DNA from 4 places in the Sporosarcina sp. P29 genome. Region 1 is predicted to be linked to each of the others. Evidence: riboswitches for the same ligand, from Rfam matches in the RefSeq annotation. Region 1 holds a riboswitch; each other region holds the start of a gene.
The links. A riboswitch is a leader RNA that binds a small molecule or an ion and turns the genes downstream of it on or off. The one in region 1 is predicted to bind S-adenosylmethionine.
Positions count from the first base shown of each region.

Region 2: linked by a shared signal. The riboswitch ahead of CSV68_RS09955 (methionine biosynthesis PLP-dependent protein) and the one ahead of CSV68_RS06830 (bifunctional homocysteine S-methyltransferase/methylenetetrahydrofolate reductase) in region 1 are both predicted to bind S-adenosylmethionine.
Region 3: linked by a shared signal. The riboswitch ahead of CSV68_RS10095 (O-acetylhomoserine aminocarboxypropyltransferase/cysteine synthase family protein) and the one ahead of CSV68_RS06830 (bifunctional homocysteine S-methyltransferase/methylenetetrahydrofolate reductase) in region 1 are both predicted to bind S-adenosylmethionine.
Region 4: linked by a shared signal. The riboswitch ahead of metA (homoserine O-acetyltransferase MetA) and the one ahead of CSV68_RS06830 (bifunctional homocysteine S-methyltransferase/methylenetetrahydrofolate reductase) in region 1 are both predicted to bind S-adenosylmethionine.

Region 1 covers NZ_PDYX01000005.1:155,229-163,332, reverse strand. The annotation lists gene CSV68_RS17295 (hypothetical protein) at 104-472, shown strand; gene metH (methionine synthase) at 702-4,136, opposite strand; gene CSV68_RS06830 (bifunctional homocysteine S-methyltransferase/methylenetetrahydrofolate reductase) at 4,117-5,976, opposite strand; SAM riboswitch class I at 6,060-6,171, opposite strand; gene CSV68_RS06825 (hypothetical protein) at 6,336-6,533, shown strand; gene CSV68_RS06820 (biotin transporter BioY) at 6,662-7,264, shown strand; gene bioB (biotin synthase BioB) at 7,264-8,104, shown strand, end outside.
Region 2 covers NZ_PDYX01000009.1:100,778-108,881, forward strand. The annotation lists gene CSV68_RS09910 (Ger(x)C family spore germination protein) at 1-468, shown strand, start outside; gene CSV68_RS17175 (hypothetical protein) at 537-701, opposite strand; gene CSV68_RS09915 (DUF3231 family protein) at 832-1,329, opposite strand; gene CSV68_RS09920 (antibiotic biosynthesis monooxygenase family protein) at 1,396-1,881, opposite strand; gene CSV68_RS09925 (four-helix bundle copper-binding protein) at 2,032-2,355, shown strand; RNA gene ssrS (6S RNA) at 2,495-2,688, opposite strand; gene CSV68_RS09935 (hypothetical protein) at 2,801-3,034, shown strand; gene CSV68_RS09940 (type 1 glutamine amidotransferase domain-containing protein) at 3,263-3,778, shown strand; gene CSV68_RS09945 (hypothetical protein) at 3,999-4,181, shown strand; gene CSV68_RS09950 (glucose 1-dehydrogenase) at 4,269-5,030, opposite strand; gene CSV68_RS09955 (methionine biosynthesis PLP-dependent protein) at 5,179-6,309, opposite strand; SAM riboswitch class I at 6,389-6,489, opposite strand; gene CSV68_RS09960 (DMT family transporter) at 6,646-6,981, shown strand; gene CSV68_RS09965 (DMT family transporter) at 6,984-7,298, shown strand; gene CSV68_RS09970 (methylated-DNA--[protein]-cysteine S-methyltransferase) at 7,305-7,832, shown strand; gene CSV68_RS09975 (FadR/GntR family transcriptional regulator) at 7,838-8,104, shown strand, end outside.
Region 3 covers NZ_PDYX01000010.1:14,645-22,748, forward strand. The annotation lists gene CSV68_RS10090 (glycine betaine uptake BCCT transporter) at 64-1,554, shown strand; gene CSV68_RS10095 (O-acetylhomoserine aminocarboxypropyltransferase/cysteine synthase family protein) at 1,595-2,875, opposite strand; SAM riboswitch class I at 3,035-3,138, opposite strand; gene CSV68_RS10100 (sulfite exporter TauE/SafE family protein) at 3,387-4,163, opposite strand; gene CSV68_RS10105 (sulfurtransferase TusA family protein) at 4,221-4,448, opposite strand; gene CSV68_RS10110 (MBL fold metallo-hydrolase) at 4,506-5,627, opposite strand; gene CSV68_RS10115 (sulfurtransferase TusA family protein) at 5,624-6,202, opposite strand; gene CSV68_RS10120 (DsrE/DsrF/DrsH-like family protein) at 6,248-6,727, opposite strand; gene CSV68_RS10125 (metal-sensitive transcriptional regulator) at 6,819-7,082, opposite strand; gene CSV68_RS10130 (DUF2187 family protein) at 7,370-7,591, shown strand; gene CSV68_RS10135 (substrate-binding domain-containing protein) at 7,699-8,104, shown strand, end outside.
Region 4 covers NZ_PDYX01000001.1:317,501-325,604, reverse strand. The annotation lists gene CSV68_RS01545 (methyl-accepting chemotaxis protein) at 1-64, shown strand, start outside; gene thpR (RNA 2',3'-cyclic phosphodiesterase) at 99-647, opposite strand; gene CSV68_RS01535 (HAD family hydrolase) at 825-1,619, shown strand; gene CSV68_RS01530 (small multi-drug export protein) at 1,687-2,133, shown strand; gene serA (phosphoglycerate dehydrogenase) at 2,170-3,756, opposite strand; gene CSV68_RS01520 (thioredoxin family protein) at 4,371-4,685, shown strand; gene CSV68_RS01515 (AbrB/MazE/SpoVT family DNA-binding domain-containing protein) at 4,811-5,080, opposite strand; SAM riboswitch class I at 5,231-5,337, shown strand; gene metA (homoserine O-acetyltransferase MetA) at 5,431-6,339, shown strand; gene CSV68_RS01505 (YetF domain-containing protein) at 6,406-7,110, shown strand; gene CSV68_RS01500 (HAD family hydrolase) at 7,151-7,810, opposite strand; gene CSV68_RS01495 (spore coat protein) at 7,913-8,104, opposite strand, start outside.

The DNA of each region.
Region 1 (8,104 bases):
TCACTATTGATAAAGGACATTGCTTTTTTTTTGGCTTTCCTATGTCGGTAGCCCGTAACAAATTTATTTACTCGCATGTAATAGGGTATAAGGAGGTGGAGAAATGAATCAAGGACATTGTGGAATGTCAGGCGGACATCACCAGCAAGGATGGGGACACCAACAGCCTCATCATCAAGGAATGCATGGTCATCAAGGTATGCCAGGCGGACAGCAAGGTTTCCAACCCGTATTTTGCCCGCCACAGTATCGGTTTAACGATTGCTTCACTAAACAGGAAATGCCATTTATTCATCCGATCGTGAATGTGAATCGACACCACGTAGTTGGTGTGCCACAGCACTACTATACAGAAACTACTGAAGACGTTATGGGATCTACTATTATGCCAGGAAGAGGGCCAGGATTCGGACCAGGATCTGGAGGTATGTGGGGTGGCGAAGGTTGTCATCGCCGTAGAAGATGTCGCTAATCGTTTTTTAATATGAACAATCCGCCAACTCTAGAATTTTAGAGTTGGCGGATTGTTTTATTTTTTTCAACACCTGTCGAGTCTATACGGCGCTTTCAGCATTAAATGTTATCCAGCTTCAAGCGCCAGACTCTCGGGACGTTTCAGAACTACCAAAAAGGCAAAGGGCGCCTTTGTGGTAGTTCCTCCAACGCCTGTCGAGTCTATACGGCGCTTTCAGCATTAAATGTTATGCATTAAAGTATCGCGCGTCGGGGTGTGCGAAGACCATTGCGGATACGGATGCTTCTGGTTCCATCATGAATTCTTCGGTTAGAATAACTCCGTGCTCTTCGGGTCTGATGAGGCGGAAGAGTTTGGCTTGGTCTTCTAGGTTCGGACATGCTGGGTAGCCGAATGAGAATCGTTGGCCTTGGTATTTGGCTGCGAAACGTTCGAGCATGGTGAAGTCTGTTGGATCAGGGAATCCCCATTGGTCACGAATTTCTTGGTGAATCCGTTCAGCAAAGCCTTCTGCGAGTTCCAAAGCAGTTGACTGGAATGCATGGCTTTCTAGGAACTTTCCTTCGGCTTTCAATTCGTTCGCATAATCACGAACGCCTTTGCCGGCAGTTACTTGCATGAAAGCGACGTAGTCCATCTCGCCACTATCTACTGTTTTCAAGTAGTCAGCTAAGCAAAGGAACGGTTCCTTGTCTTGACGTGGGAACGTGAAGCGTTCGATTTCAGTTTTCGAGTCTTCCGGATCGTAAATAATTACGTCATCGCCATCTGCTTGGGCAGGGAAGAATTGATAAACGCCGGAAGCTTTCATTTTATCGGACTTCAAGAACTCGGTGACCATATCATGAAGTTGTACTGCACGTTCATCTTTTCGTTCAAGCATTTTATCGACATTTCCACGCAGGCCTAAGTGGTGACCGATCAGTGTGCGCATATTTACATAAGGATGTAAGTGGGCGACAGAATAATCTTTTACGACACGTCTACGTAAATCTGTCGGTACGAATACTGGAACATCGGTGCGTACTGTTTTTACTGGACGCGGCTTGACCGCAACTGCCACAGCTCCGCGACTTGCTTTAATCGCGTCATTGGCTTCGCGTTTTTCGATACTTTGCACTAATTCTTCAAGTAGTTCTTCTTTGCCTTCACTTTGTAGACGGTTTGCCAAATCAAGCCCTTGCATCGCATCTTTAGCGAAAATTACTGGACCATCATATTCAGAAGCAATTTTAGTTTCGGTGAAGCGTCTTGTCAACGCTGCTCCGCCAACCATTATAGGCGTATCAATACCCGCTGCCTTGAAGTCTTGGGCAGTCAAGACCATTTGTTGTGCAGACTTAACGAGTAATCCGGACAGTCCTACAATATCTGGCTTTTCTTTACGGATTACTTCAATCAAAGCGGCGGGAGTTACTTTGATTCCGATATCGATTACTTTAAATCCATTATTGCTTAATATGATTTCTACTAAGTTTTTCCCGATATCATGCACATCGCCCTTAACTGTAGCTAGGATAATTTTACCTTTACCCGAATCATCTTCTTTTTTCTCCATGAACTGCTCAAGATAGGAAACGGAAGCTTTCATGACTCCGGCGCTTTGTAGAACTTCTGCTACGATTAGCTGATTATCATTGAATAGACGGCCGACTTCAGCCATCCCTGTCATGAGTGGACCATTGATGATATCAAGAGGTTCGTCATATGTTTTTAAAGCGGCATCCAAGTCGGGAATTAACCCTTCTTTTGTACCTTCGACTATATAGTATGCAAGTCGTTCAGCTACAGTTTTTGGTAGATCATCTTCTGTTTTCTCTTTTTTCTTACCGCGATAAAAGTCTGCGAATGCTGCCAGTGTGTCATCCGTTGTGGAAAACAGTAAATCGTCTGCCAGCTTTACTTCAGCCTCTGGAATAGAAGCATAACGTTCAAGTTTTTCTGTATTTATAATCGCATAATCGAGACCTGCTTGTGTACAGTGATACAAGTACACGGCATTTAATACTTCACGACCAACAGAAGGTAGTCCGAACGAGACGTTACTGACACCTAGAGTCGTTAGGGTGCGTGGAAGTTTTTCTTTGATTAACCGAATACCTTCGATCGTTTCTACCGCAGAGCCGATGTATTGCTCATCGCCTGTGCCGACAGGGAAGACGAGTGGATCAAAAATGATATCTTCAGGTGGGATTTGCCATTTATTGACGAGTAAATCATATGAACGTAACGCAACTTCAAGTTTACGCTCTCTCGTTATAGCCATTCCGATTTCATCAATCGTTCCGACCACAACAGCCGCTCCATACTTTTTAACTAAAGGAAGTACCGCGTCAAAGCGTTCTTCACCATCTTCCAGGTTAATGGAGTTGATGATCGCTTTACCTTGTGAGAATTTCAGCGCTTCTGCAATAACATTTTCATCTGTCGAGTCAATGACTAGAGGGACTTTAACTTTCTTCACTACTTCTTGCATGAACCGAGTCATATCATGCAATTCATCGCGGTCGGGATTCGCAAGACAAATATCCAATACGTGCGCTCCGCGTTTTACTTGTGCACGTGCGATTTCAGAAGCTTCTTCAAATTTCTCTTCTACTATAAGCTGCTTGAATTTACGCGAACCAATAACGTTTGTGCGTTCACCAATTAATAGAGGACGCATAGTATCGTCATAGAGTAAGGGTTCAATACCTGAAACTGCATGGCCATGAGGCTCCGCCATTTGACGGGGCTTTAGATCTTTCACTGCTTCCCTAATTGCGCGAATATGGTCGGGCGTCGTACCGCAGCACCCGCCAACCATATTCAACCAGCCTTTCTCGGCAAAGCCTACGAGCTTTTTTGATAGGGACTCGGGTGATTCATGGTAATGTCCTTCTGCGTCGGGCAATCCAGCGTTTGGATAGCATGTAACATAGCCTGTCGCTAATTCTGATAATGAGCGTAAATGGTCTGTCATAAATTCAGGCCCTGTTGCGCAGTTCAACCCAACCGAAAGAGGTTGAACGTGTTCAATGGAAATATAGAATGCTTCAATACTTTGTCCTGCAAGTGTTGTACCCATAGGTTCGATTGTGCCTGAAATCATAATAGGGATTTCGCGTCCAAGCTCTTCGAACGCTTTTTTAATACCGATCGTTCCGGCTTTAACGTTCAGCATATCCTGACTCGTTTCCATTAGAATCAAGTCACTACCTGCTTCGACAAGTGCCTTTGCTTGAACGTAGAAGTCATGAGATAGTTCATCAAATGTAATGCCGCCAGTAACGGAAAGCGTCTTTGTCGTAGGCCCGATCGCGCCTGCGACAAAACGTGGCCAGTCTGGTGTGGAGAACTTTGCTGCACTCTTTTTTGCAATTTCCACAGACTTTGCATTAATTTCATCCGCACGATGACCAAGTGAAAATTCATTCAATACAAGGGGGGTACCACCAAATGTATTCGTACAAATAATATCGGCACCAGCTTCTAAGTACTCATCGTGAATTTTCTCTAAAATGTCTGGGCGTAAAACGCTCATGTATTCGTTACATCCATCGTATTCTTCTCCACCAAAGTCTTCCGTTGAGAAATCTTCCGCTTGCAGCATCGTCCCCATCGCGCCATCAATAATAAGGATTCGTTTGTCTAGTTGTTCTTCAATAGGATGTCTCTGCATGTGATAATTCCCTCTCCTTCTGCTGGTCTATTTCCTTAATATACTCATACAACTCTAATGTCATATCGTAACGAAGGAATGGTGTGATGAGATACAACCCATTAAAATACTGAGCTGCAGTATCAATCAATTCTTTTGCGATTTCCAGTCCTGTTTGAGTTGATCTTTCACGGTCTTCTCCACATTCACGCATCCTTTCCAACACATCTTCTGAAAGCTTGATGCCCGGCACTTCGTGATGTAGGAACTCTGCATTTCGTATATTTGTCAATGGCATGATACCGATGAAGATTGGTGTATCCAAGTGTTTTGTAGCTTCATATACATCGATAATCTTTTCTTTTGTGTAAACTGGCTGCGTGATGAAATAGTCTGCGCCCGCTTCAATTTTCTTCTCAAGTCGTTGTACAGCTCGATCGATTACACGTACGTTCGGATTGAAAGCCGCTGAAATAGAGAAGTTGGCCTTCTTGCGTAATGGCTTACCGGAGAATGAAATGCCTTCATTCAATTTCTTAATCAATTGTAATAACTCCATGCTGGAAACATCGTAGACGCTTGTAGCGCCAGGGAAGTCGCCAACTTTTGTCGGATCGCCTGTTACGGCTAAGATATCGTGAATGCCTAATGCATCGAGCCCCATCAAATGTGATTGTAAGCCGATAAGATTATGATCACGGCACGTTAAATGTACAAGCGGGCGGATATTATGTTGCATCTTAACGATCGAGCCCATCGCCATGTTGCTGATACGAGGGGAGGCAAGTGAATTATCTGCCATTGTTATAGCGTCAACGCCTGCGTCATATAACACATTTGCGCCCTTAATATACTCTTCTGTTTCCAAGTGGCGAGGTGTATCTAGCTCTACAATTACCGTTCGCTCTGTTTTGGCTTTTTCGTGAAGAGGTTGATGTTTTGTAGGTCCCGCTTCATGAATCACGATAGGTTTTGTCGGTTGCACGACTTTTTTTGTGATAGGTGCTAGTCGCGCTAACTGTGTTTTGGCTGCTTTAATATGCTTAGGTGTTGTTCCGCAACATCCACCGATCAACCGAACACCTTGATCGCGAAGTAATACAGCAGCGCGTCCGAAGTATTCTGCTTCTGACTCATAGACTATACGTCCGTCTTCTACATCTAATAGACTGGCGTTTGGATATGCCGATAAAAATGCTTTTTCAGGTAATGTTACGTTATCAAATGCTTGAATCGTGTGGTAAGGGCCCAAGCGACAGTTAACGCCTACGATATCTGCTCCAAGCGATTCAAGTTGATGAAGTGCATCATTTAATGAAAGTCCGTTCTGTAATACGCCAGGATCATGCATAGACACTTGTGCGATCAATGGAACATCTGTGATTTTCTTTAACGTGGTAACTACAGATGATAACTCCTCGAAGTCGTAATATGTCTCTAGTAGAAGACCATCTGGATCACCTGCCAATAATGCATTGGCTTGTTCTAGTACGACTTTTTCTATTTCATCCAATGTAGCATCACTTTTACGTATTCCGCGCACGCCACCAATTGTTCCTAGAACAAATTGTCCCCCAGGTGCGGCTGCGCGTTTTGCGATTTGAATGGCGGCCTTATTGAATTCCGTCACATGACTTTCTAAGCCGTAGCGAGCTAATTTATTCGCATTAGCGCTGTAAGTATTCGTTTGTATGATATCTGCACCGGCCGAGATGTAGTCTTGGTGAATTTGCTCTATAATTTCAGGCTTCTCTATGTTTAGTTCTTCATAGCAATAATCAATTCCGTAAGAATATAAAATCGTCCCCATTGCACCATCAGCCGTTAAGACGTTCGTTTGTAGTTTCTCTAGCAATGACATAACTCCATCTCCCCTTTGCTTTTTCTAATCAAAAAAAGCCTTCAAGTGTATTAGAAGGCTTTGTAATCTCAATGACTAGTTCCCTCTCATCTTTTCAGAGTGCCAATTTGACAGACTGCTGGAAGTAGCACCTTGCCAAAATGGCTGGTTGCTGAAGCGTCGTCGGGCCAGTCCCTCGGCTTCTCTTGATAAGATATGTTTCTTATTCAACTATTTAGATTATTCTAACCACATCATAGCGGCTTTGTTAGATATCGTCAAGTGAACGTTTGGTGAAGTTCATAGTGCAGGGTTAGTGCATAGAGAAATTGTGGTATATATGCTAAAATCAAAGAAACAACTCGAAAAGGTGAGGAATTATGCGATTCTTTAAATACTCATTTCCAATCGCTGTTCTTGTAGGTACACTTGCTTGGATCATGATAGGTAACAGTTATGAAGAAGTTGCTTATGATATGCGTGTGTACATTACAATTGCGGCTGCTATATTCAGTGGTTTAATCTCAAGCGTTTTATTCCGTAAAGAAAAAGAAGAACAGATTGATGAAAAGAAGTAGGCTGTCAGCATTTGTGCTGCAGTCTTTTTTTTATTCACTTTTTAAGGTTAACTTAAAAATAAATAGTGTTGACGTATTATGAGTTAACCGTTATTATTTTTATGGTAACTAATATAAAAAGAGGTGACATGGTGGCAATAGCGACAGAGAGACGACCGGTAAGTAGGTTCAGTGCATTAACTATTGTATACAGCGGGATGTTTGCATCATTAATGATGATTGGAGCAAATATTACATCCTTCGTGCCATTTTTAGTAGTTGGTGGGGTACCCATTACATTGCAAACGTTTTTCGCGATCTTATCAGGACTATTACTTGGTAGCCGTCTAGGTGCGTTGTCTATGACGGTCTATATGTTAATAGGACTAGCAGGTGCACCCGTCTTCGCTAAATTTTCAGGCGGTTTCGGTCAAATCTTAAGTCCGACGTTTGGCTTTATTCTCACCTTTATTTTAATCGCTTATGTAGCTGGAAAAATTGTCGAGCGAAATAAGACTCTGCCTGCTTTTATAACCGCGGCACTAGTTGCTACGGCAATCAACTACATACTAGGTACGAGCTGGATGTATGTTGCGTACAAGATGTGGGCTGCTGCACCCGACGTGTTTACCTACAAAATTGCATGGTTATGGATGATGCCTCCGCTGCCAAAAGATCTAATTCTAGCTGTACTGTCAGGCATATTCGCGTTTAGAATGTCAAAACACTTGAAAGTGAGGCGTACACTATAATGAATTACCAAAAACTAGCTACTCAAGTGCTGGAAGGGCATGAAGTAACTGACGAGGAAGCACTCGCAATATTGAATAGCCCAGACGAGGATTTACTATTACTATTGCACGCAACATACTCGATTCGATCGCATTACTTCGGAAATAAAGTAAAGTTGAATATGATTATCAATACGAAATCAGGATTATGTCCGGAGAACTGTGGTTATTGCGCACAATCCATCATTTCAAAAGCGCCTGTCGAAAAGTATGCGATGATGAAATCGGAAGAAATACTAGAAGGTGCAGAACGTGCTGCTGCTAATAAAGCTGGTACCTATTGCATCGTAGCGAGCGGACGGGGACCGCGTGAAAGTGAACTGGACATAGTTATTGACTCTGTTAAACAGATTAAAGAAAAACACAAAGGAATGACGGTATGTGCTTGCTTAGGTATTTTGAAACCTGGACAAGCAACTCGTTTGAAAGAGGCGGGAGTAGATCGCTACAACCACAACTTAAACACATCCGCAGAGCATCACGAAAGTATAACGACATCGCATACATACGATGATCGTGTTAACACTGTAGGATTGGCTAAAGAAGCAGGCATATCTCCATGTTCAGGCGTCATTGTCGGCATGCGTGAAACAAAGCAAGACATCATCTCTATGGCGCGTAGCTTACGCGAATTGGACGCAGATTCCATACCTGTAAACTTCCTGCACGCGGTGGATGGAACACCGTTAGAAGGAACATCAGAACTGGACCCACGCTACTGTTTGAAAGTCCTGTGTCTATTCCGCTATATCAACCCTAGCAAAGAAATCCGCATCTCCGGTGGACGTGAAGTTAATCTTA
Region 2 (8,104 bases), on a different contig from region 1:
GACCCTGCTGTTCTATCTACCATTGAAACGAAGTACTTTAATTCATTATTGAAACATTCAACTGGATTTACCTATCTAGTCAAAGAAGGAAGTCTTGAGTTATTATTACAGATAAGCCAGAGTAAGATGACGTATAAATTTGTACCCAATAAAGGTAATACGGCACCGCATGCTATAGATATGCATATTTGGATGAAAGGAACGATAGGTGAAGCCAGTAAAGATTTATCTATTGCTAGATTAGATGAATATAACGAAGTAGCCTCAAAAGAAGTGAAACAAAAAGTTGTTCACTTTCTAACTAAAATGCAAGAGGAAAATCTGGATCCTTTTGGTTTTGGCTTACATTATCGAGCGACGCGGTTGCATACAGAGGATGTATTTACTACATGGCAAAAAGCATATCCTGATATAGAGTTTAAAGTTACTGTGGACGTAAAACTACAGGGAACTGGCACGATAGAATAATTAGTAGAAAAACGTCATCCATCACAGTATTGGATGACGTTTTTTATTAGTTTTTACGAAAGTTCTTTTTACTTTCTATGATTACGTCGCTCTTGGATTTCTAAGTTAGCGGGTTGCTGACGTTTCTGATCGAAAGTAAACTCCTCTCCAAACTCCATATTATCTAGACGATGCGGCTTATCAAGTTGTACAGGTTGTTCTTGCAGTTTTTTCTCAGGTTTCCGCTTTTTCATGGGAATCCACATCCTTCCTACCATTTAGATGAATTTCACTTACTTAGTTAGAATGAGTAAAAATGCAGAATCTATTCATACTAAGAAAAAACTTCGCCAGCGATATGCGCTTGACGAAGTTATATGACAATTAGTTTAAATGTAATGGTGGAGGGATGATCCAACCCTTTGATTTATTTAAGCTTAATAATTTGGCACCGAATGCTACTTTTTCCATATGGCATTTGGCAAACAGTGTCGCAACATCTTCGCGTAAACATTGACCCATAGCCATACTGCATGAAACTAATCCCTGACCTATGTTAATTGATATAGCACCACTGATTTCGGGATCCATAAAGCGTGCGCCAGCAGGAATTTCCTCGGCATTTGCTTTTGGTCTCTCTGGAAGGGCAGGAGGCGGTGTGATTCCATTGGCTTTCAATACTTTGCCAAAGTCTTTATTCTCAGCTTTCATAGTTTTGATTGCTTCTTCTAGCAGTTGAATCAGATCGTCGTCACCAGCATGATTAACAAAAGCTTCATATCCACTGATTAGTCCGTTATTCGCACCCATAAATGACCAAATGGCTGTAACTTCTCCGTAATGTAAAGGCTGATCTTTTGGATTACCATCTAAAATACCCACAAAAACACTCTCCTCATCATTGTTTTAACTTCATGAGTAGTCTTTGCAGATATCAACTATTTATACTTATTTTTTATATGTTGTCACAAATGAAGGTCCAGAGAATATATTAGGACGCTGATCGACACCTTCTTTTGTGCCACGCTTTGCATGGGCTTTTCCATAAGCTTGCGACTCTTGCCAGTTTTTGAAGGACTCTTCGTCTTCCCACATAGTTAAGATCACATATGTGCCGGAGTGTACAGGTCGCAATACACGGATTGCTACGAATCCTGGTTCTGCCTCTATAAGACGCGCACGATTATTAAAGCGCTGTTCAAACGTTTCTCTACCTTCTTCTGTTACAGGAATATTGTTTAATACTGCGAAACGACCAGATGGTAAATCTCCGCTTTGATCTAAAATATCGTATTCGACGGCATGGTCGAGAGTTGTCGTTTCCGCTTCTTGAAGCACGAGCACTTCTTCATCATTATTCATTAATGACGCACGTGCTTCTTCTGGTAAGTTACCTGCATCTTCTAGTGGACCTGTCCATTTAAATAGTTTCATTTCAGACACCTCATCTTTTTCTATTTTGTTAATTACTATATAGTATAACGGAGAAATGAAAATGCTTTCAATGAATAAGAAAACAGTGCTGTTGGTTTACTATCGAAAATAGGAGGGAAGAGTAAGAAAAATACATTTGGAGGAGATTGAATGAATCAAAAGTACGCAGATGTACTGAATGCATTAGAGGATTGTATAAAGGCGTGTAATCATTGTTTTGACGCATGTCTAAAAGAAGAAGACGTTCGTATGATGGCGGACTGCATTCGACTCGATCGAGAGTGTGCTGACATTTGTTCATATGCAATCCAGTCGATTACTCGACAAAGTCCATTTACAGAAAATGTCTTGCAACTATGTGCGGAAATTTGTGAGCAGTGTGCTGAAGAATGTGGGAAACACGATCATGATCACTGCAAACAGTGTGCTGAAGCATGTCGGAAATGTGCGGAAGCTTGTCGCAGCGTAGCTTAATTTCTTAAATGAAGATAAAGCATTTTTCATCTTTACGTAGGTATTTTTTTGATCGCAATAAGTTAGCTTCTCTTATTAAATGATTTCACATACAAAACAAAAAACCTTCCATACAAGTATGGAAGGTTTTTCTCTGTTTATGTAAGCCGTGTTTGCCGTACTTAGTCATAGAAAGTTTTAAACCACCACTCCTCAAAGTGGGTGTTTGCGGAAAACGTTCCTGTATGTCTGAATTGCTAAAAGGAATCCAGCATGCCATTTCCGTTTCGTAATAAACTCCCTTTTACAGCTTAAAGGTTAAAACTTAATGTCATACGAACAATACAGCTTGTAGATTTATCTTACACCCGGAAAAGAGGAAATGCAAATGGAAAGTTCTTCTGTTTGTTGAAACTAAAACGTATAATAGAACGTATAGAAATGAAAAGACAAGGGGTGGTCATGTATGGAACCGCATGAAAACAACTCAGAAAAACAACAACTCGTTACAAGACAGGCAGAGGAAATCAGTACGTTGAATCAAGAAGTGGATGTACTTCGTAAAGAGGTGAAACAGCTTCGTGAAGATATTGAGCTGATTGATATATTTCAAAAGAAACCCATCGTTTCATCTGCTGTAATCGGACAAGTCGGTGGTATTATTATCGCTATACTAGTCATTATCGGAATATTCTTTTAGATGAATGACTCTGCACTGTTATTATAAAATTGGTGGGACTATAGTTTACCCCGATCGTGCTGAAAAGGCAGAGATTGCGCCATATATTATGTCTATTCAAAGCTTATTGCCATGCTTGGTTTCTGTAAAGCCTGTACTCTGAAGTAGAACTAAATCGTAGATGATGTTTAGACACTTTGTAATGTGGAATAGTATATACAGTACATCACATAAGGAGTGGTAAGCACTATGGCTAAAATAGCGACAGTACTTGGAGATATGTTTGAGGACTCAGAATATATGAAACCGGCTACAGCGTACAAAGAAGCTGGACATGAAGTAGAAGTGATTGGCGCGGAAGCGGGAACTGAAGTAACAGGGATGAAAGAAAATACAAAAGTGAAAATTGATAAAGCAATTGCTGACGCTAAATCATCGGATTATGATGCTTTGTTTATTCCGGGCGGATTTTCACCTGACATTTTGCGTGCAGATGATCGTTTCGTAAAATTTGTCAAAGAATTTATGGATGCAGAAAAACCTGTATTCGCAATTTGTCACGGCCCACAATTGCTCATCACAGCGAAAGCACTTGAAGGACGCGATGCCACAGGATACACGTCTATTCGTGTAGATATGGAATATGCAGGTGCAAAATACGCGGACAAAGAAGTAGTAGTTTGTCAGAACCAACTCGTAACAAGCCGCACACCTGATGATATTCCGGCATTTAATCGTGAATCACTTAAACTTCTAGAGAAATAATAATTGTTTCGACCGTCAAGGTGTAAAAGCCTTGGCGGTTTTTTTATGCCTTCTTAACATTAAAACGCCGCTTACAACATACGATAACAATACAATTTCACATTCGTTGAAAAAGATTCTCAATTGTACTTGAAAAAGGTTCTCAATGAGAGTATGCTAAAAGCAACGAATAAATCGGAGAGACGATCGCGTCTTACAATGGAAAGGTTGGGGATCTACTATGTATAAGATTGTTGCATGGGCGGTATTAGCAGGGATTGCATTAGGTACAGTAGCAGGATTTTCATTTGGAAGTAAAGAACTGGCAGGAATGCTCGCTGGAGTGGCGGCACTCGCATTTATAGCGGCACCTGCAGCGGTCGTCTATGCAAGCGAAAAGAAGAAATGGCAGCAAGCTCATTAATAGACGAAAAAGCATCCGAAATTTTGGATGCTTTTTTGTATGATTTTCATTAGATATTCCCAAAGATTTTTCTTGAAATACATAACCTTAATATGCAGACCATCCATTGTCAGCTTCCATGACAACGCCGTTAACATAAGAGGATTCATCTGATGCAAGGAATAGTGCAATGTTTGCAATTTCTTCCTTAGTTCCCGGACGGCTCATCATGTTTACGCCCCTTAGAGCTTGCTTCATGCCGAATTCATCCGGTTGAGTCAAACTGTTTGTGATATTAGTCGGTATTTGCGCTGGGGCAATTGCGTTACAGCGGATGTTTAATGGACCGTATTGAGAAGCAACGCTTTTTGTCATCCCTGCGACCGCATGCTTTGAAGCGGTGTAAGCAAAACCACCTCTACCACCTGTCACTGCTGAGATAGAAGCCATGTTGACGATAACCCCTGACTTTTTTTCTTCGAAGATAGCTAATGCTTTACGAGTTGCACGCATCACACCTGTTGTGTTGATTGCCAATACTTTGTCCCATACTTCATCTGTCACTGTAGCCGCAGAGTACATATTGTCCATAATCCCAGCATTGTTCACTAGAATATCAAGAGTACCGAATCGCTCAACTGCTGTATCAATCATTTTTTGTACATCTTCCTCAACTGTCACGTTGGTTTTAACTGCTAGCGCTTCACCGCCAGTACTTTTGATCGTCTGGACAGTTTCTTCCGCACCTTCCATATTCATATCTGCGATGATAAGCTTTGCGCCTTCACGGGCATACAGTACAGCAATTTCTCGTCCAATCCCAGAACCAGCGCCAGTTACTACTGCTACTTTATTTTCTAAACGTTTCAACAATATCGCCTCCAATAGTATTCGTATGTTCTTTTTTATTATATACTTTAATGTCTAACTATTGAAAGGTTTAGCTTCATTGCTTTGACTACATAAAAAACTCGAACTGTCATAGTTAAGCTGACGGTTCGAGTTGTACTGTTTACTATTATTGAACTTTTATGCCTTCGACTACTTCTTTTGCAGCATAAAGAGCTTGTTTCACATCAGCAATCAAATCGTCTACATCTTCGACTCCAACCGAGAAACGTAGTAGACGGTCGTCCACTCCACGGCGATTACGTTCTTCCAATGGAATATCCATATGTGTCTGTGTAGTTGGATACGTGATAAAGCTTTCCACACCACCCAAACTTTCAGCGAATGAAATAAGGTTCATGTTTTCAAGGAATGGTCCCACCCACTCGCTATTCTGTACACGGAATGACAACATACCCCCAATACCAGCGTAGAGCACATCGACAATGAGTGGTTCTTGTTCTAAATAAGATACCATTGCTTTCGCATTCGCGTCATGTTGTTTCATACGTAAGTGCAATGTTTTTAGACCGCGAACGACAAGCCATGAGTCAAGGGGAGACAATGTAGCTCCAATCGCATTATGGTTAGTAAATAGGCGTTCGCATAATTCCTCACCCTTTGCGACGACTAAACCTGCTAGTACGTCATTATGTCCCCCGATATATTTCGTTGCACTATGAATGACAATATCTGCACCTTCTTCAATAGGTCGCTGGAAATAGGGTGTTAAGAACGTATTGTCGACAATTAGCAATAAACCATGTTTTTTTGCCAATTCCGCATACGTACTGATTGCTATGTTTTGCATTAATGGATTGGTGGGTGTTTCCAAGAAGATCGCTTTTGTGCGATTAGTAATCGCTTGCTCGACTTCTGAAACATCATCGAACGATAAGTATCGCGTCTTCACATTGTACGTCTCTTCATATTGATTAAATAAGCGATACGTACCGCCATATAGGTCTTCAGGCGCTAATAGTTCTGAATCTGTCTTAAATAAAGATAAAATTAGTTGAATGGCTGCCATTCCAGAACTGCACGCATATCCTTGATCACCGGATTCCAAGTTTGCAATTCCATCCTCTAAGACAGAACGCGTAGGGTTTTTTGTACGTGTGTAATCATATCCAGTAGATTTGCCCAGACCTTCATGATGGTATGCTGTCGACAAGTAAATCGGCGTATTTACTGCTCCGGTTTTCTCATCACTGTGATTTCCAAGTTGTACTAATCTAGTTTCTAATCCGTTGTTTGTCATGAATATCCATCCCCCCAGAAAAATAAAAAAGAACCTCTTCTTTTCGAATAGGCCCTCGAACATACAAGTGTATACAGTATTCTCATCTTCAAGGTGGTGTCACCCTTGGAATTAGCACCGTGCCTGGGGCTGGTTGCTGAGACATCGCTGGGCCTATCCCTCCGTCTCTCTCGATAAGAATATTCACAATATAGGCAAAACTGTTGACGGATTTATTCTATCATGCAGATATACTAGATGCAAGTTCCCTTTTATCGTCATTCGATGATTTTTTGTTTCAGTAAAAGATTTGCTATACTTATAGATACTCTTCACGATGGAAAGGAGATTTTTAATTTGGCTTGGGGGTATGTCGCGCTGGCGGCTATTATAGAGATTTTCTGGGTAGTCGGTCTTCGTTACTCTGAAACAGTTATTCAATGGACTGGAACCGGTGTGGCAATTGTTTTCAGTTTTTATTTCATTATTAAAGCATGTGAAAAATTACCTTCCGGGACGGTATACGCAGTTTTTACCGGATCAGGTGCCGCTGCAATCCTTTTAGTGGATATATTCATCTTTCAAGCAGGCTTCACATGGGTTACGCTGACATTCATCGGATTAATCGTCATTGGGGTAATCGGCATTAAGTTGACTACAGATGAAAAAGCGGATACAGAAGGAGGTAGCTGACAATGGCTTGGGTGTACTTGGCTATTGCGAGTCTCGGGGAGATTTTCGGTGTGGTAAGTATTAATTATTATTTACAGAAGCGTTCAATTAAAAGATTGTTACTTATTGTGGGGATATTTGGTTTCGGCTTTGTTTTTCTATCACTTGCGATGCGTGAAATTCAGATGAGTACAGCTTATGCGGTATGGACAGGGTTAGGAGCAGCAGGAGCCGTATTGATGGGGATTTTGATTTTTAAAGAATCTGCTAGCATCAAACGTCTCTTCTTTTTATCACTCATTATTCTCGGTGCAGTCGGCTTAAAGTTATTCGGATAAAGGGGAGTGAACATACTGGTTTATTGGACACAATTTGATTTCGACGAATGGACAGTGACACTAGCTGCTACAGAAAAAGGACTTTGCTACGTGGGACTTGCCGAAAAAAGTTTGGAACATATGAAGGATTGGACTAAGCGATTTGATAATAAAGAATTAAAGGAAGATGAAACAAAGCTTGAAGTCTATACGAGTCGGTTCATAGAGTATTTTTCAGGGAAAGCTACTGGTTTTTCAGAGCTGTCGCTTGATTTAAAGGGAACACCCTTTCAACTGCAAGTATGGGAAGCACTACAACGAATACCATATGGTGAAATCGTAACTTATTCGAAAATTGCAGAACAAATAGGAAAAGTATCTTCTGTTCGGGCTGTAGCATCTGCAATAGGCAAAAATCCGATATTGATCGCGGTGCCTTGTCACCGTGTGATTTCAAAAAGTGGAGGATTGTCAGGCTATCGTGATGGTATGGAACATAAAAGTAACTTGCTGCAACTGGAGAAATCGAGCTTGATAAGTGATAGGACGGAGTGAGCAACATGAAATATAAGCAAATTAAACAGAAGAAAATATATGAAGAAGTGGCGGATAGTTTATTAGACTCCATTCAATCTGGAGAGTTAAAGCCGGGTGATAAATTAGATTCTGTACAGCAACTGGCTGAAAACTTTACAGTTGGCAGATCAACAATTCGCGAAGCCTTATCAACATTACGTGCTAGAGGGCTTATAGAAATGCGACAAGGAGAGGGAACATATGTCAAGGAGTTTTCATCCGTCGATATGATCTTTCCGTTACAGAGTGCC
Region 3 (8,104 bases), on a different contig from region 1:
TATTGTGCTTTTCGATTATGTACTTAGCTCATTTCACAAACTACATTCAAAAAAGGAGGACCTATGAAAAAAGTATCGTCAACATTTTATATTACATTAGCAGCGGTCGTATTGGCAGTCGGTTATGGTGTAATTGCTCCCGATCACTTTGAGGCTGTCACGCTCGTTATAAGAAACTTCATTTCTGATTCATTCGGCTGGTATTACTTGCTGACAGTTTCTATGTTATTCTTCATCTCAGTTTATTTGATATTCAGTCCACTCGGCAGGATTCGATTGGGGAAAGACAGTGATAGACCGCAGTTTTCTATGTTCTCTTGGCTTGCGATGCTATTTTCCGCCGGTATGGGAATTGGACTCGTGTTCTATGGAGCTGCAGAACCTCTTTCACATTATGCAGTAAGTTCAGCTACTGCACCTACTGAAACGAAAGAAGCGTATAAAGAAGCGATGCGTTCAACATTTTTCCATTGGGGCTTCCACGCATGGGCCATATACGGTATGACCGCTTTAGCACTAGCTTACTTCCAGTTCCGCAAGGGTCAGCCTGGATTGATTTCTGCTACACTTCGTCCAATTTTCGGTAATCGTGTAGAAGGTAAACTCGGAACCGTCATTGATGTCTTTGCAGTTTTCGCTACTGTCTTCGGCGTCGCAACATCACTTGGTTTTGGAGCAGTCCAGATCAACGCAGGTTTGAATTACTTATTCGGTGTACCGATCGGTTTCTGGTCTCAATTTATTATTATTGGGGTCGTAACTGTATTATTCCTAATATCCGCATGGAGCGGTCTTGGAAAAGGTATTCGTATTTTATCAAATACAAATATGGTATTAGCTCTTACACTGTTGGTCTTTATCATTGCACTCGGTCCAACATTGCTGATCTTCAATATGTTCACTGATTCTATCGGAGGTTATTTAGAGCACCTCATTCGTATGAGTTTCCGTACAGCACCACTTACACCTGAAAATCGTTCATGGTTGAATGACTGGACACTATTCTACTGGTCTTGGTGGATAGCGTGGTCACCATTTGTCGGCATGTTCATTGCCCGTGTTTCGAAAGGTAGAACAATTCGTGAATTCATGATCGGTGTGCTTGTTGTACCGACAGTATTGAGCGCCATTTGGTTCTCAGCATTTGGTACGACAGCTATTGAAACACAAAAGGCAGGCATTATCGATCTAGCCTCAACTGCAACAGAGTTGACGATTTTTGAGATGTTCAGTGGATTGCCTTGGTCATTCGTCATTTCAGTTGTCGCTATTTTGCTGATCACATCATTCTTCATTACATCAGCGGATTCAGCAACATTTGTACTCGGCATGCAGTCGTCATATGGTTCATTGACTCCACCTAATAACTTAAAAGTTGTCTGGGGTGTCATTCAGTCTTCCATTGCGATTATTCTATTATATGTTGGTGGGTTGGATGCTCTTCAAAACGTCATCATCATAGCCGCCTTACCATTCTCCATCATACTGATCATGATGGTCGTCTCGCTATTCAAATCCTTAAAAGAAGAGCGAAAAAAAGTAAAACGAAAATAAAAAATGAACACTGCGCACATGCGTAGTGTTCATTTTTTTATTAGTTTGAGGCTTTTTCGATTGCTTGTTTCAAGTCTGCGATAATGTCGTCTACTGACTCTAACCCTACAGACAAGCGGATTAACTCCTCGCTGACGCCTGAATTTTTCAAGTCTTCTACGGACAACTGCTGATGAGTAGTAGAAGCCGGATGAATGATTAGTGATTTTGCATCTCCCACGTTCGCTACATGAGACCAGATTTCTACATTGTCGATGACTTGTCTTCCTGCATCGCGTCCACCTTTGATACCAAATACGATTATTGAGCCATACCCGTTTTTCAAATGTTTATTGGCCAATTCCGCCGTTGGATGATCTTCTAGACCTGTATAGGTTACCCATTCTACAGCTGGATGTTCTTGCAGGAAGGCCGCAACCTTTTGCGCGTTTTCATTGTGGCGAGGCACGCGTAAATGAAGTGTCTCTAAACCTTGCAACAAGTTGAACGCACTGTCCGGCGACAAGCATGGGCCGAAGTCTCTTAGCAATTGCACGCGCAATTTCGTTGCGAAAGCCGCTGCTGCCGTGTCGATTCCGTAACGTAAGCCGTTATACGATTCATCCGGCTCTGTAAAGCCAGGGAATCTACCTTGTGTCCAATCGAATGTCCCTGCATCTACTGCTACACCACCGATAGTCGTACCGTGTCCGCCAATCCATTTCGTTGCTGAGTGGATCACTACGTCTGCACCATACTCGATAGGGTTTGATCCATATGGAGATGGGAATGTGTTGTCTACTAGCAATGGGATTCCATTTTCGTGTGCAATGTTCGCAACAGCTTCCACGTCAAGCACTTGCAAACTCGGGTTACCGATTGTTTCTGCAAACAAAGCTTTCGTTTTATCTGTAATGGCCGCTTCAAAGTTCTTAGGATCCGAAGCATCCACAAACTTTACGTTGATGCCGAAGCGCGGTAATGTTACGGCAAATAAATTATATGTACCACCGTAAAGATTACTTGCTGCAACAATTTCATCGCCCGCTTCAGCAATATTCATAATAGAGAATGCGATGGCTGCCATTCCCGAAGCCAACGCGACTGCCGCTGTTCCGCCTTCTAGCTGTGCGACACGTTCTTCGAAAACTGCTACTGTCGGGTTCGTAATTCTTGTATAAATATTACCTGCTTCTTTTAAGCCAAATAGGTTTTGTGCGTGTTCCGTGTCTCTGAATACATAAGAAGTCGTACGATGAATCGGTAAAGCCCGTGAGCCTGTTTCCGGATCCGGTTTTTGCCCTCCGTGTAATAGTATCGTTTCTGGCTGTAAATTCGTCATAACCATTCCCCTTTTTCATGTATTGATGGAACACCGAAACGCCCCGAATATCTTTTCTCTGGGACTAGACAAGGAAAACGTAGGCGTGTGATTCACTATTTTTATATAGAAAAAACCCATCTTCCATAATAAGAAGAGGGCTCTGCTTTCGCTCATTCCCCCTTATCTTCCAAACTATTGAAAGTTTGTAGGAAGTAGCACCTTTGCTTCCGCCGGTTGCCGGGCATCACAGGGCCTAATCCCTCCGCCGCTCTTGATAAGAGTGTGTCTATTCGTTTTCCATCGTTGAAAAATAGTATACGGCTATTCCTAGTCTATTGCAAGGATTTAATAGAATGTTTAGAAATTAGCATTACTTTCATAATATTGAAAGGAAATTGTGAAAGGTTAAGGCACATTTGCTCTACATTCCAGGCGCAAGTGTGAGTTCCATGATGATTTTACTTGCGACTCCACTCAAAAAATCGCCAGCGACATGTTCTGTGAACGATGTGCTGGCGATTTTGCTTGATTAGAATATGTCCCACCATATTTTCACAGCGGAGGCCATGATGAGTGTGGCTAGGATGCTTTGTAGTACTTTGGTGTTTACTTTACGACTAACTTTCACACCAATCGGAGCTGCGATAATACTTGCAACGATCATGACGAGAGCTGGTCCGTAGGGTACTTGCCCTGTTAAGAGCTTGCCTGACGCTGAGCCGACGGACGACAATAGTGTAATCGCCAGTGATGTAGCGATCGTCACGCGTGTGGGAATTTTTAGTATTACAAGCATAATCGGTACCATGATGAATGCACCGCCAGCTCCGACAATCCCAGCCGCCAAGCCGACGATAAAGGCTGCACTGGAAGCTACGAAGCGATTGAATGTAATTTCATCAATCGGCTGATCGTCGAGACCTTTTTTTGGAATAAACATCATAATTGCTGCCATAACGGCTAAAATACCATAGACGACGTTGACGGTAGCTTCTGAAAGCATACTAGAACCTGCGCCACCGATCACACTGCCAACTAATACACTGATTCCCATATAAAGAACAAGTGGTTTCAAAATTAGATTACTCTTTCTATACGCTAAAACTCCGGAAAGTGACGCAAAGAACACTTCCACCGCAGTAATCCCCGATACTTCATGTGGCGTAAACGCAGTAAACCCAAGTAGTGCAGGAATAAATAACAACATTGGATATTTGACAATCGCGCCCCCGATTCCCATCATTCCGGAAAGGAACGAGCCGACGAGTCCAATGAGGAAGATCGTAATAATAAATGGAATAGTCATGATGTTCTCCCTTCTTCCTGATGAAAGAGGGAGACAGCTATTCCCTCTATCCTAAGTTTACCCTTTTTGGATCCAAAATTTAAAGACATCGGACTCTTGTTGCTGGTCTTTTATTTCATGATTACCAGAAGCCGCCCATGCTGTCAGGTCGGATACCGATCCTTTATCTGTCGTATGAATCTCCAGAACATCTCCTGTTTGCATATCCTTCATTGCTTTCTTTGCACGTACGATCGGCATTGGACATGCCAGGCCTTTTGCGTCTAAAAATGTTGTTGAACTCATATTTATCTTCTCCTTTTAATGTGGGTTATTGTTTTACAGCTGATTTAAAATAACTATTTACCGTACCGCACAGCGATTCGGGCCAATCTCCATCTCACGTTGTGTTTCTTCGTCAGGTTGGATTTTCCCCATATTCATTTGACGTATTTCCTGATACGCGTTCGGTTGGGGAGGCAAGTTCCCTGTGACTAATTCTCTGAACTCTTTTTCATCTTCAATGTTCAAGCCATGGTTTTGCTTATACAACACACCGAGCTTTTCCGACACGCTACCATCTTCATTCAACTCATCGATAATCATGAAGTGTGCCGGTAAAACCGTTAGTTCTCCTGACAATTCCTTGTAACGACTATACAAAGACTCACGTAAGTCGCCCACCCAATCTTCTGCCAAACCTGCTAAATCTGGTCGTCCAATCGAATCAATGAACAAAATATCGCCGGTCATTAAATAGCTATCATCGACAATAAATGAAGTCGAACCAATGGTGTGTCCTGGCGAATAAAGTGCCTGAATATCAATTTTAGTATCGCCTATTTGAATCGATGTATCGCCTTCTAATGCAGCATATTCAAATATGACCTCTACCGCATCTTTTGGCGGTAGCCAGTACGTCGCTCCTGTCGCTAGTGCAATCTGGCGACCACCTGAAATATGATCCGCATGCAAGTGTGTGTCGAGTACATTTGTGATCTTCACACCGCGTTCCGTAGCAAAGTCCATGAACACATCTGTCATCCGCGTCGCGTCAATGATTGCCGCTTCTCCGCCTGATATGACCATATAAGAAAGGCACCCTTTACCAAGACGAACGAATTGATAAAGCTCGCCACCCGATTTTAAATCAGCAATCTTCACCGGCTCCAAATACTCGCTCCATGCTTTCATGCCACCTGAAAGATAACCTACTGAATAGCCTTCTTCTTCAAGGATTTCTGCCACCATGACGGACGAACCTTCTTTTGCACAGACCACTAGGATCTCTTCATCTTTTGGCAATTGATCTTCAATTTCTTCAATACCATCCAATAAATCAAAGTACGGCACATTCAAATGGCGCACTTGCTCTCCTTCGATTTTCCAATCTTCAAATGCAGTTTCATTTCGAACATCCAAAATGAATAATGACTCTTTCGCAATAATGCGCTTGGCTACTTCACTTGATTGAATGATTCTCATTTATTCATACCCCCTACCGTATTTTCTATTTCACCATTCCATTTTGACATACCAGGAATTACATTCGTGACATTTTCAAATCCCTTTGCTACTAGTTTTCGACACGCCATATCACTGCGGTTACCTGTTCGGCATACTACAAAGAACTTCTTGTCTTTACTCAAGTCCGCCATACGTTCATCCAGTTGGCCAAGAGGGATAGATAAGGCTCCAGGTATATGAGCAAATGCATACTCAGCTTCTTCACGAACATCTACTAGCACAGTATCAGGGTGTTGCAGTTGGGCTAACAACTCATTATTATCGACTGTAACCGGATATTCTTTTTGTGACTGATCTTCCTGACCCGCTTTTCGTACGAAGTGGCTCCATACATCGGCTTCTTTCACATTACCGACGTATTGATGCCCCACACTTTCCGCCCATGCTTGTAAATCTGCAGTAGTACCTGAATCTGTCGACTGGACTTCGAGCACTTGACCATCTTCCATCTCTTTCATCATCTTTCTCGTCTTCACAATCGGCATCGGACAAGCAAGGCCTTTTGCATCTAACACGTTATCTGACTGAATCATTGTACTCCTCCTATACACCCTGGGGTATTTATTTATATAAAAAAATTAAATGAACAAGTTCACTTGACCGTCTTGCGCCTCACCTAAGTAAGCCGCTACACCGCCATACTCGACTTCTTGTAGAAGCTCTCCTTCATTCAGTCCTAGCAAATCCATTGTCATCGTACAGGCAATCAATCGCACGTCCTGCTCTATTGCCATATCGATCAATTGTGGTAATGTCATCGCGTTATGCTTTTTCATTACTTGCTTGATCATCTTAGGACCCATTCCTGCAAAGTTCATTTGGGATAACCCCATTTTATCTGCCCCACGCGGCATCATTTTCCCGAACGCCTTTTCAATAAAGCTCTTATTACTTTTAATCGGTTCGTCTTTGCGCAATGCATTCAATCCCCAGAATGTATGAAAAATTGTTACTTCATGATCATACGCTGCTGCACCGTTCGCGATAATATAAGCCGCCATCGCCTTATCATAATCTCCACTAAATAATACAATCGTTGTTTTCTTTTGCTCTGTCATGTTCTCGACCCTTTCTATTTGAAAAATCATTTCGCCAAATACCTATGGGGGTATATTATATGTTATAAAAAAAAGAGTCAAGTGATGTTGCTCATCGACTCTTTACTAGAAGATCTACCGCTTCACTAATGATGGATTCATGTGTACGCTCATCTGCTTCATCTAAGTTTTCAATACAGGCAATCAAATTGGAGCTCACGATTACACCAATTGTACGGTCAATAGCAGAACGACTGGCCGATAATTGCGTGATCACTTCTTTACAGTCCTTGCCCTCTTCCATCATACGCAAGACACCTTTGATTTGACCCTCGAGACGTTTTAATCGATTTTTGACTTTATCATCGTATTCCATATCGCTCAACCTCCTTACTGTTAGCTTTATATTATACCCCCTGAGGTATAATGTCAACCGATTGATTTGTATGTCGTCAGTACGATTCTATCTTTGACAATAGGACCAGTCAACTTCCAGAAATGTTTCCTGGCAAAACTTGCTCATTCGACATAATTCTAGTATGATGAATAATTTCCCGAAATGTGTTATACTAGTTCTAGTAAGCTATTGTACGCACTTTCCGTCTGATTTTAATGACAAATTACGACAGACTAAATTCCATACTACTGAAGGAGTTGATTCGATTGGCATTCCCACGAAAAGATCGTCCAGTTTCTGATTTTGTAGCATCACGGTATGTAGACGAAGTCATATCTTTCAACCGTAATGAACATGAAGTTTCCGGAACTATACACAAGATTCTCGAAAACTCCGTCATTGTGAAGATTTCTGAAGAAGACGCAGAAAATATTGGAGCAGCTTCCAACATGACTGTCGTTGCACACAAAAATTACACAGTTCAATAATTGTTTGTTCGATGCCTTGCAGATTAATGCAAGGCTATTTTTTCACATAAAAACCAGTCACAGCCGCAGGTCATTCACTAAAAAAACGTGTATTGGAGATGATTGATTTGATTAATCATACAAATATAGATTTAACGCAAACAACCTCACTAAAAGGGACTTTACGTATTGGCGCTTCGCCAGTTATTTCGCAAGCTATTTTACCCGACGTACTCACTCGGCTACACGCGAAGTATCCCGACATGCGACTCGAACTAACAACTGCCCCTTCTTCTGACATTGCGCAATTACTAAAAAACCATAAGGTGGACGTTGGTTGCAGTGAACTTGACAACCTACCATCGTCTGAAGCATTTATGCAAGACGAACTAGTACTTCTTGCTTCTTCTACGCATCCACTTGCACGTAAGAGAAGCTCGTCCATCCTAGATTTGCAAAATACACATTGGATTTTACCTGATACGGAAGATCCTAGCCGTCTATTAATTGATCAATCGCTTAAACAGTATGGAG
Region 4 (8,104 bases), on a different contig from region 1:
TTCACAAACATTGGCAGAACTTGCAGAACAACTTCAAAATGATATGTCACGATTTAAAGTGTAATAAAACAGTAAGGAGTTGATTGCGTAGTTTGCAATCAACTCCTTTTTAATGGGAAATGAGCGAGGGCTTCATACGAAGGGCTTGCTTTGGGATGAATCTTAAATAAAGTAAAACCTTCTATTATAAGGGGAACAGGTTCTATAGACTTTTTTTCTAATTGCAATTTATCTGTAGTCTTGCGCTTTTTAGCTATCGTAATGTGTGGAACGAAACGAGTATCTTTTTCTAACTCAAGTATCTTTTCTGTACGCCTGGCGATTTGCCTTTGTAATTCGCATAATGTCTCGGAAGCCTGAACCGCTAGAAAAACGACACGTGGTCCACTTGCAGATCCGAAAAATGATAAGCCTTGTAAATACACTGTGAATTCTGTATGCGAATTAGCGATTTTCTGTAAATTGGATTTTAGCCAAGGAAGTTTGGCGTCATCAAGCTCTCCGATATAGCGCATGGTCATATGCAAGTCCTTAGCATGTGGAATGTTTCTGTATTTCTCATTCAATTGATATTCTTTTCGAAATTGCTGGGCTATGTCATCGACAGGATGAGCAATAGAGATGCCGATAAAGTAATGTTGTACCAATTCCAGCTCACCTCCTATTCAGTAGGTTCCCTTACTCTCCAAAATGTATGCATACTAGCACAAAAAAATCTGTGTATAGCCTTTGGTTTAGGGAACGTACTAACAAATCATGTAAGTAATGTGTATAATAAGAGAAGGAGATAACTGAATTATTACAATTGCAAAGGGGCTGTCACGATGATTAAAACCTTGATTTTTGATCTGGATGATACATTGATCTGGGACGCCAAGAGTATTTCTATGGCTTTTCAAAAAACATGTGAGTATGCGACGAAGAAAACAGGAGTCAATCCAGTAGAACTTGAGCGTGCGGTACGCCAGGAAGCAAGAGACTTGTATGCTACATATGAGATATTTCCACATACTCAAAATATCGGAATTAATCCCTTTGAAGGACTCTGGGGTGTTTTTGACGATGAGGGGGAAGAATTTCAGAAAATGAAAGAAATTGTTCCTGGCTATCAAAAGAAAGCTTGGGTCAATGGATTGAAGAAATTAGGCATTGATGATGAAGCGTTTGGTTGGGAATTAGCTGATGTATTTCCAAAAGAGCGCAAGAATAATCCATATATATACGAAGAGACATTTGAAGTGTTGGATAAATTGAAAGGGACCTACCAGTTAATTTTATTGACAAATGGGTCGCCAAGTTTACAACAGATTAAACTAACAATCTCACCTGAGATACCTGGTTACTTTGATCATATTATCGTTTCTGGGGCATTCGGTAAAGGAAAGCCTGATGCTTCTATATTCAAGCATGTTCTTGATTTAAGTGGGATCCAAGCAGATGAAGCGCTAATGATTGGTGATAACTTGATGACAGACATTCTAGGTTCAAGTCGTGTGGGTATGCGTAATGTCTGGATTAATCGTGAAAATAAGCTTCCCAATGATGAAGTGAAACCTACGTATGAAATTGACAACTTACATGGTTTATTTTCTATACTTACCACATTAGAAAACCGATGAGATCATCTCATCGGTTTTGATTCTGTTATACTTATTTTTAATTGTTCGTACAGTAAGGAGGTAAATCATGTTAGGCTATTTCTTGGTGTTTTTTGGAGCGGCTATACCGTGGATTGAAATCATGATTGTCGTTCCGTTAGGGATTATTCGAGGTCTATCACCTATGTGGGTGATCATTCTTTCATTTGCGGGCAATATGGCAACTGTTCTTCTTTTGATTGTTGGTTTCCAACATATTAAAGAATGGATGGCACGTAGAAAACAAAAGAAGGGGAAAAGCCAGTCGAAACGCCAACAACGTGCAGAACAAATTATGAACACCTATGGATTACCGGTTTTAGCACTTGCGGGACCAATATTAATTGGAACACATATCGCGGCTTTTATTGGTCTAGTATTAGGTGCGAAAAAAATGAATACCGCAATTTGGTCAGCCGTAAGCATTGCACTATGGTGTTTAGTGTTCGGAATACTGACTGCTATGGGGTTTGATTACTTCGTTGATCGTACATAAAAAATCCAGCTGAATATCAGCTGGATTTTTATATTCTTATAAATCGATTGCTTTTGCATCATTTATATTTTGAACTTCTTTAATACGCTTGATAGAAGCTGATTCGACGTGGTTATCAACAGCTAGCATCATAATAGCATATCCGCCTTCAGTGGAACGTCCAACCTGCATCGCTGCAATGTTGATATTCTCTTCTGCTAGAAGTGTACCTACACGACCGATTGCTCCTGGTTGGTCCATGTGGCGGATAAATAATAAATGACCGCTTGGAATCACATCTACTACATAATCGTCTACTTTTACAATACGTGCGCCAAGCCCGTTTAGTAGTGTACCCGCTACTTTGCGAATACCTTTTTCAGTAACAATTTCTACTGTGATCAAGTTCAAGAAACCTTTTCCAGTAGTTGTCTTTTGCTCGTTCACTTTGATGCCATAACGATCGGCTAATAACTTCGCGTTTACATCATTGACAGTTTCTCCAAGATTACGCTTCAAAATACCTTTGACTGTGTTACGCGTTAATGCGCGTACATCGTAGTTTGCCAATTCACCAGCATATTGAATATTGATTTCATGTATAACTGAGTTTTGGATTTGTGATAAGAACATACCCAATTTCTCTGTCAGATCGAAGAAAGGCTCGATTTTTGCCAACACATCACGAGAAACAGACGGCAAGTTTACTGGGTTACGAACAGATCCTATTGTCAAGAAGTTCACTACATCACGGCTTACGTCGACCGCTACTGATTCCTGTGCTTCGAATGTACTCGCTCCTAAGTGTGGAGTCGCAATTACTTCTGGTAAAGTTAATAATTTGTGGTCAAGGAATGGCTCTTCTTCGAATACGTCCAATGCTGCACCCGCTACTTTACCGGCAACGATTGCATCGTAAAGTGCATCTTCATCAATGATTCCACCGCGTGCACAGTTGATAATTTGTACGCCGTCTTTCATTTTCTCGAATGCCTCTTTATTGATCATTCTACGCGTTTCTTTTAGTAAAGGTGTGTGAACTGTAATGAAGTCCGCTACTTTAAGCACTTCATCAACTGTTCCAATTTCAATACCTAATTTCTTTGCAACATCTTCCGTTAGGTACGGGTCATATGCCACTACGTTCATACGTTGTCCTCTTGCCCGTCTTGCAACTTCAGCACCGATACGGCCAAGCCCGATGATTCCCAAAGTTTTGTCTTTCAATTCTACACCAAGGAATGACTTTCTATCCCATTTATTGTTCTTCAACGAGTTGAAAGCTTGAGGGATTTTGCGTGCCATAGACATCATCATTGCGACTGTGTGCTCAGCTGCAGAGTTTGTGTTACCGTCAGGAGCATTCACAACAATAATTCCTTTTTCGGTAGCTGCGTCCAAATCAATATTATCAACACCTACACCTGCACGACCGATAATCTTTAATTGATCAGCTGCTTCGAGCAATTCTTTTGTAACTGTCGTCTGACTACGAACTAATAGTGCATCGAAATCTTTGATACGTACTTTCAACTGATCGGGTGTCATGTCAGTTTCCATTACAATTTCAAATCCTTCTGCTTGTCGTAATGGGAAAATTCCATCCTCGCTAAGTGGGTCACTAATAAGTATTTTAAAAGCCATAATATTCATTCTCTCCTTCGATTGTTTGTAGTGTTTTTGTTTGGAAAAATGTGAAGCAATTGACCGTATATGTATGTTTCGTGCTACCCCCCTTAAAGGTAAAATAAAAAAGCCTTCCATCCCTTACGTATAAGTAAGGGGCGAAAAGCTCGATAAACTAACGCGGTACCACCCTTGTTTCGCTGCAATTGCAGCCTTCATTCAGCATGCGTAACGTGCACGTGACGGATCAGCCTACTAGATGTTCAGCTAATCAATTCGGAAGTGCCCCCAACCGCGGAATTTGCTAACTTTCACCACTGCGTCAGCTCTCTGGAAAATTCTTTTTAGGAAGGTATCTCTTCGTCAAAATTGTTTAACAACTATTAATTTAGAATTAATCATAACACGTCAAAAACTATTGTCAATTGCTTTTCCAGAAAAAACGAAAAACTGTCAAACGCGAACGTAGTTATTGAATTATTTGTGAACGTTCGTGTTTGGGCGGTTAATTATAAAAAAACAACTTGAATTGAACTAAGTGGTAGGAAATAGCCTAAGTCGTCTGAAGGGGAAAAGTGCAGGTAAGAGTGTTATAGTGAGCTTATACTATTCAGTTAGAGGAGTGTTGGAAATTGAGAAAATTAGAATCTCTAGAGCAATTTGAGCAACTTAAACAACAAGAAAGAGTGATTTTCTTATTCACTGCAGACTGGTGTCCCGATTGCAGAGTGATAGAACCATTCTTACCGACACTAGAAAAAGAATTTGCAGAGTATGAATTTGTTTCGATTGATCGAGATGAATTTATAGATCTTTGTAGTCAGTTGGATATATTCGGTATTCCTAGTTTCGTGGCATTCAGCGAAGGAACAGAAACAGGCCGTTTCGTTAGTAAAAACCATAAAACTAAAGAAGAGATCGAAGAGTTTATTAATAGTCTAACGTAACGCATTGATTCTCCATGAGGGAATATTGGAGCAATTTAACAAGAGAACTGAAGACAACTGTAAAAGTTGGTTTCAGTTCTCTTTTTTATAAAAAGATATTCTAGCATAAGCTTTTAAGTCTTATGTTATGTGAAATCTTTCAGTTGCTCTATAAGGATTTTTGCGCCTCGTGGACTGATGTATAGACCGTTTGACAATTGTTTGTTTTCATCCATCACATCACCGGTGATAAAACACGCTCTGTTAACCTGATATTTTCTCAAAATGATTCTATCATCTTCTACGAAAATTTCAATCGGATCACCCTTATCGATCGACAAAGAATTTCGAAGTTCTTTTGGAATGACAATCCTCCCGAGATGATCAACTTTTCGAACAATACCTAAAGACTTCATAAGCTCCTCCTCGAAGAAAAGTAATTGGTATTTTCTATTATACACCAAAAAATACTATCTACAATTTACAAAGCTTGAATGCGCAGAACAATTTGATAATTCTGCTATACAATTAAATTATTAATGCTATAATAGTCAGTAATTAAATATTTCTTATCAAGAGAAGCTGAGGGATTTGGCCTGATGAAGCTTCAGCAACCTCTGTGCATACAGGAAGGTGCTACCTCCAACAAGATTGTTGTCTTGAGAGATAAGAACGATGAACGGTCAACCCTCATTTTCTTATCTAAGAGAATTGAGGGCTTTTTTGTATAGAAATAGTAATAAAAGAACGTCAAGGGGGAAATAGCATGCCGATTAACATACCAAAACATCTACCAGCAGGAGAATTACTGAAAGAAGAAAAAATCTTTATTATGGATGAAGAACGTGCGATCACACAGGATATCCGTCCAATTAACATATTGATTTTGAACTTAATGCCTGAAAAAGAGAAGACCGAGTTACAATTGCTTCGATTGCTTGGCAATACACCTTTACAAGTAAATGTCACGTTCCTTAATACAGCTACCTATGTTTCGAAAAACGTCAGTCAGACCCATCTAGAAACCTTCTATACTACTTTTGAACATGTCAAAAATCGTCGTTTTGACGGTATGATTATTACAGGTGCCCCAATTGAGCTTCTACAATTTGAAGATGTAGTCTATTGGCAAGAGTTGGAAGAAATCATGGAATGGACAAAAACGAATGTTACATCTGTTCTGCATATTTGCTGGGGTGCTCAAGCAGCGCTTTATCATCATTACGGAATTGATAAGTTCGAATTGACAAAGAAGTGTTTTGGAGTATTTTCACATGACATTACCGATCCGACAGTGAATTTGGCACGCGGATTCAATGATGTATTTGTAGCGCCACACTCACGCCATACGGGTGTTTCATTAGAAGAGATAAAGAATCATCCCGATTTGACTCTTCTCTCATCTTCTGAAGAGGCAGGTGCATTCATCGTGATCTCAAATGATGCAAAGCATATTATGGTAACTGGACATTTAGAGTACGATGCACACACGTTGGGAGATGAATATTCTCGAGATGTAGAAAAAGGTGCCGATATTGATATTCCTGTAAATTATTATCCAAATGATGATCCATCAAAAGAACCTATGAATACATGGCGTTCCCACACGCATTTATTATTTTCCAATTGGCTCAATTACTATGTCTACCAGAAAACACCTTATAACTGGAGTTAAAAGAATTGCTGTATAAATTGCTATAATTTGCACATACTCCGAATACTGGAGGTGTATGCAGTGAACATAGATGAATTTTGGGAATTGGCTTTTTGGGAAATGACTTTACGAACGGTGATTTCATTTATTGTACTGTTAATCTTGGCGCGTTTCATGGGGAAGAAACAAGTGTCTCAATTGACTTTCTTTCATTATGTGACAGGTATTACAATCGGTTCGATTGCAGCCAACTTGGCAGGAGAGTCGGAAACACCTTTCTTAAATGGTTTGTATGGAATGGTTTTATGGGCAGTGTTAACGATCATTGCTAACTTTTTATCATTCAAATCCATCAAGCTTCGCGTATTACTTGATGATAAACCAATGATTGTCATTCAGAATGGAAAAATTCTAGAAGGTTCCATGCGTAAATTACGGTTAAGTTTCAATGATCTAAATATGATGTTACGAGAGCAGTCGGTATTTTCAATGAAGGATGTAAATTACGCGATATTCGAAACGAATGGTAATTTGAGTGTCATGCTAAATGCAGGCGAGAAGTATGCGACAAAGAAAGATGTCAAAGCCCCATCACCACCGCCAAAATATATTCCAACTGAAATCATTACTAACGGGAAAGTAGAAGAAAAGAATATGCGGGAACTTCAATTGACCGATACGTGGCTAACAGAACAATTAAAAAAGCAGGGGATTTCTAAGCCTGAGCATGTTCTCTATGCAGAAATTCAGACAGATGGTAGTTTATATATTAATACATTAAAATCCACTTAACGTGAAGAGCTCTGAAACTATCAGAGCTCTTCGCGTTTTTTTATAATATTTCCCAATTTCTTTGTTTGGCCACAGCAGTAAGTTTTTCATCTGGACGAACTGCCACAGGGAAGCCAACTTTCTCTAAGACTGGAAGGTCGGAAATGCTGTCTCCATAGGCATAGCTATTGACCCAGTCGATAGTTTCTCCATGTAGTGCTTGGTAAATTTGTTCATTTTTACGTGTACCTTGAATATGTAATAAGGGCTGATCCATAGCGAGTTGTTCGCCATTTGAAGGGATATCTGTGCCAATAATTTGATCAAATGTCAGGTGACTTGTAACTGCTTTTAAGAAAGGAGTGTAGGCTCCAGAAACGAGCAAGACATGGTATCCGTCACTACGATGCTTTGCCAGTCGATTAATGACTTGTTCATTGAAGTCCGGCAACATTACGGTATGCATGCTTTTAAAAAACTCTTGAAGTTCCGTTATCGTCAGTGAGTCTAAGGCTTTAAGATAAATGTGCATCGAGCGCTCTTTCATAACAGATTCAGGCAGTATCTTTAATTTATAGCGAATGTAAAGTGGTAATATCGAACGATAGAACTTTCTATAATGCTGCTTGTACGTAGGATGATTCTTTAATTGTTCCATGAGTAATTTAAAGGTTTCTTTAGTGTACAACGTACCATCAAAATCAAAGATCGCAACTTTCATATAGACACTCCTCTATTGTATTCTTCTACATAGTATACAAATATAACGAGTGTAAAAGCAAAAAGCAGATGGAGAAAAACTCCATCTGCTTGAATCGTTAACTTATTGAAGGTTATTCGGCATACCGGGTTGACCTTGAAAAGATGCAAAAGAATTAAGCAACATATTCATATCCTGATCATTTAATTGTGGAACTTGATAATACTGATGCTTGTTTTGGTAAATGGACAATTCGTATGCCATCTCTATACAGTTGGGCACAGAATCTGCAAGTACACGGCGGACGACTGGATT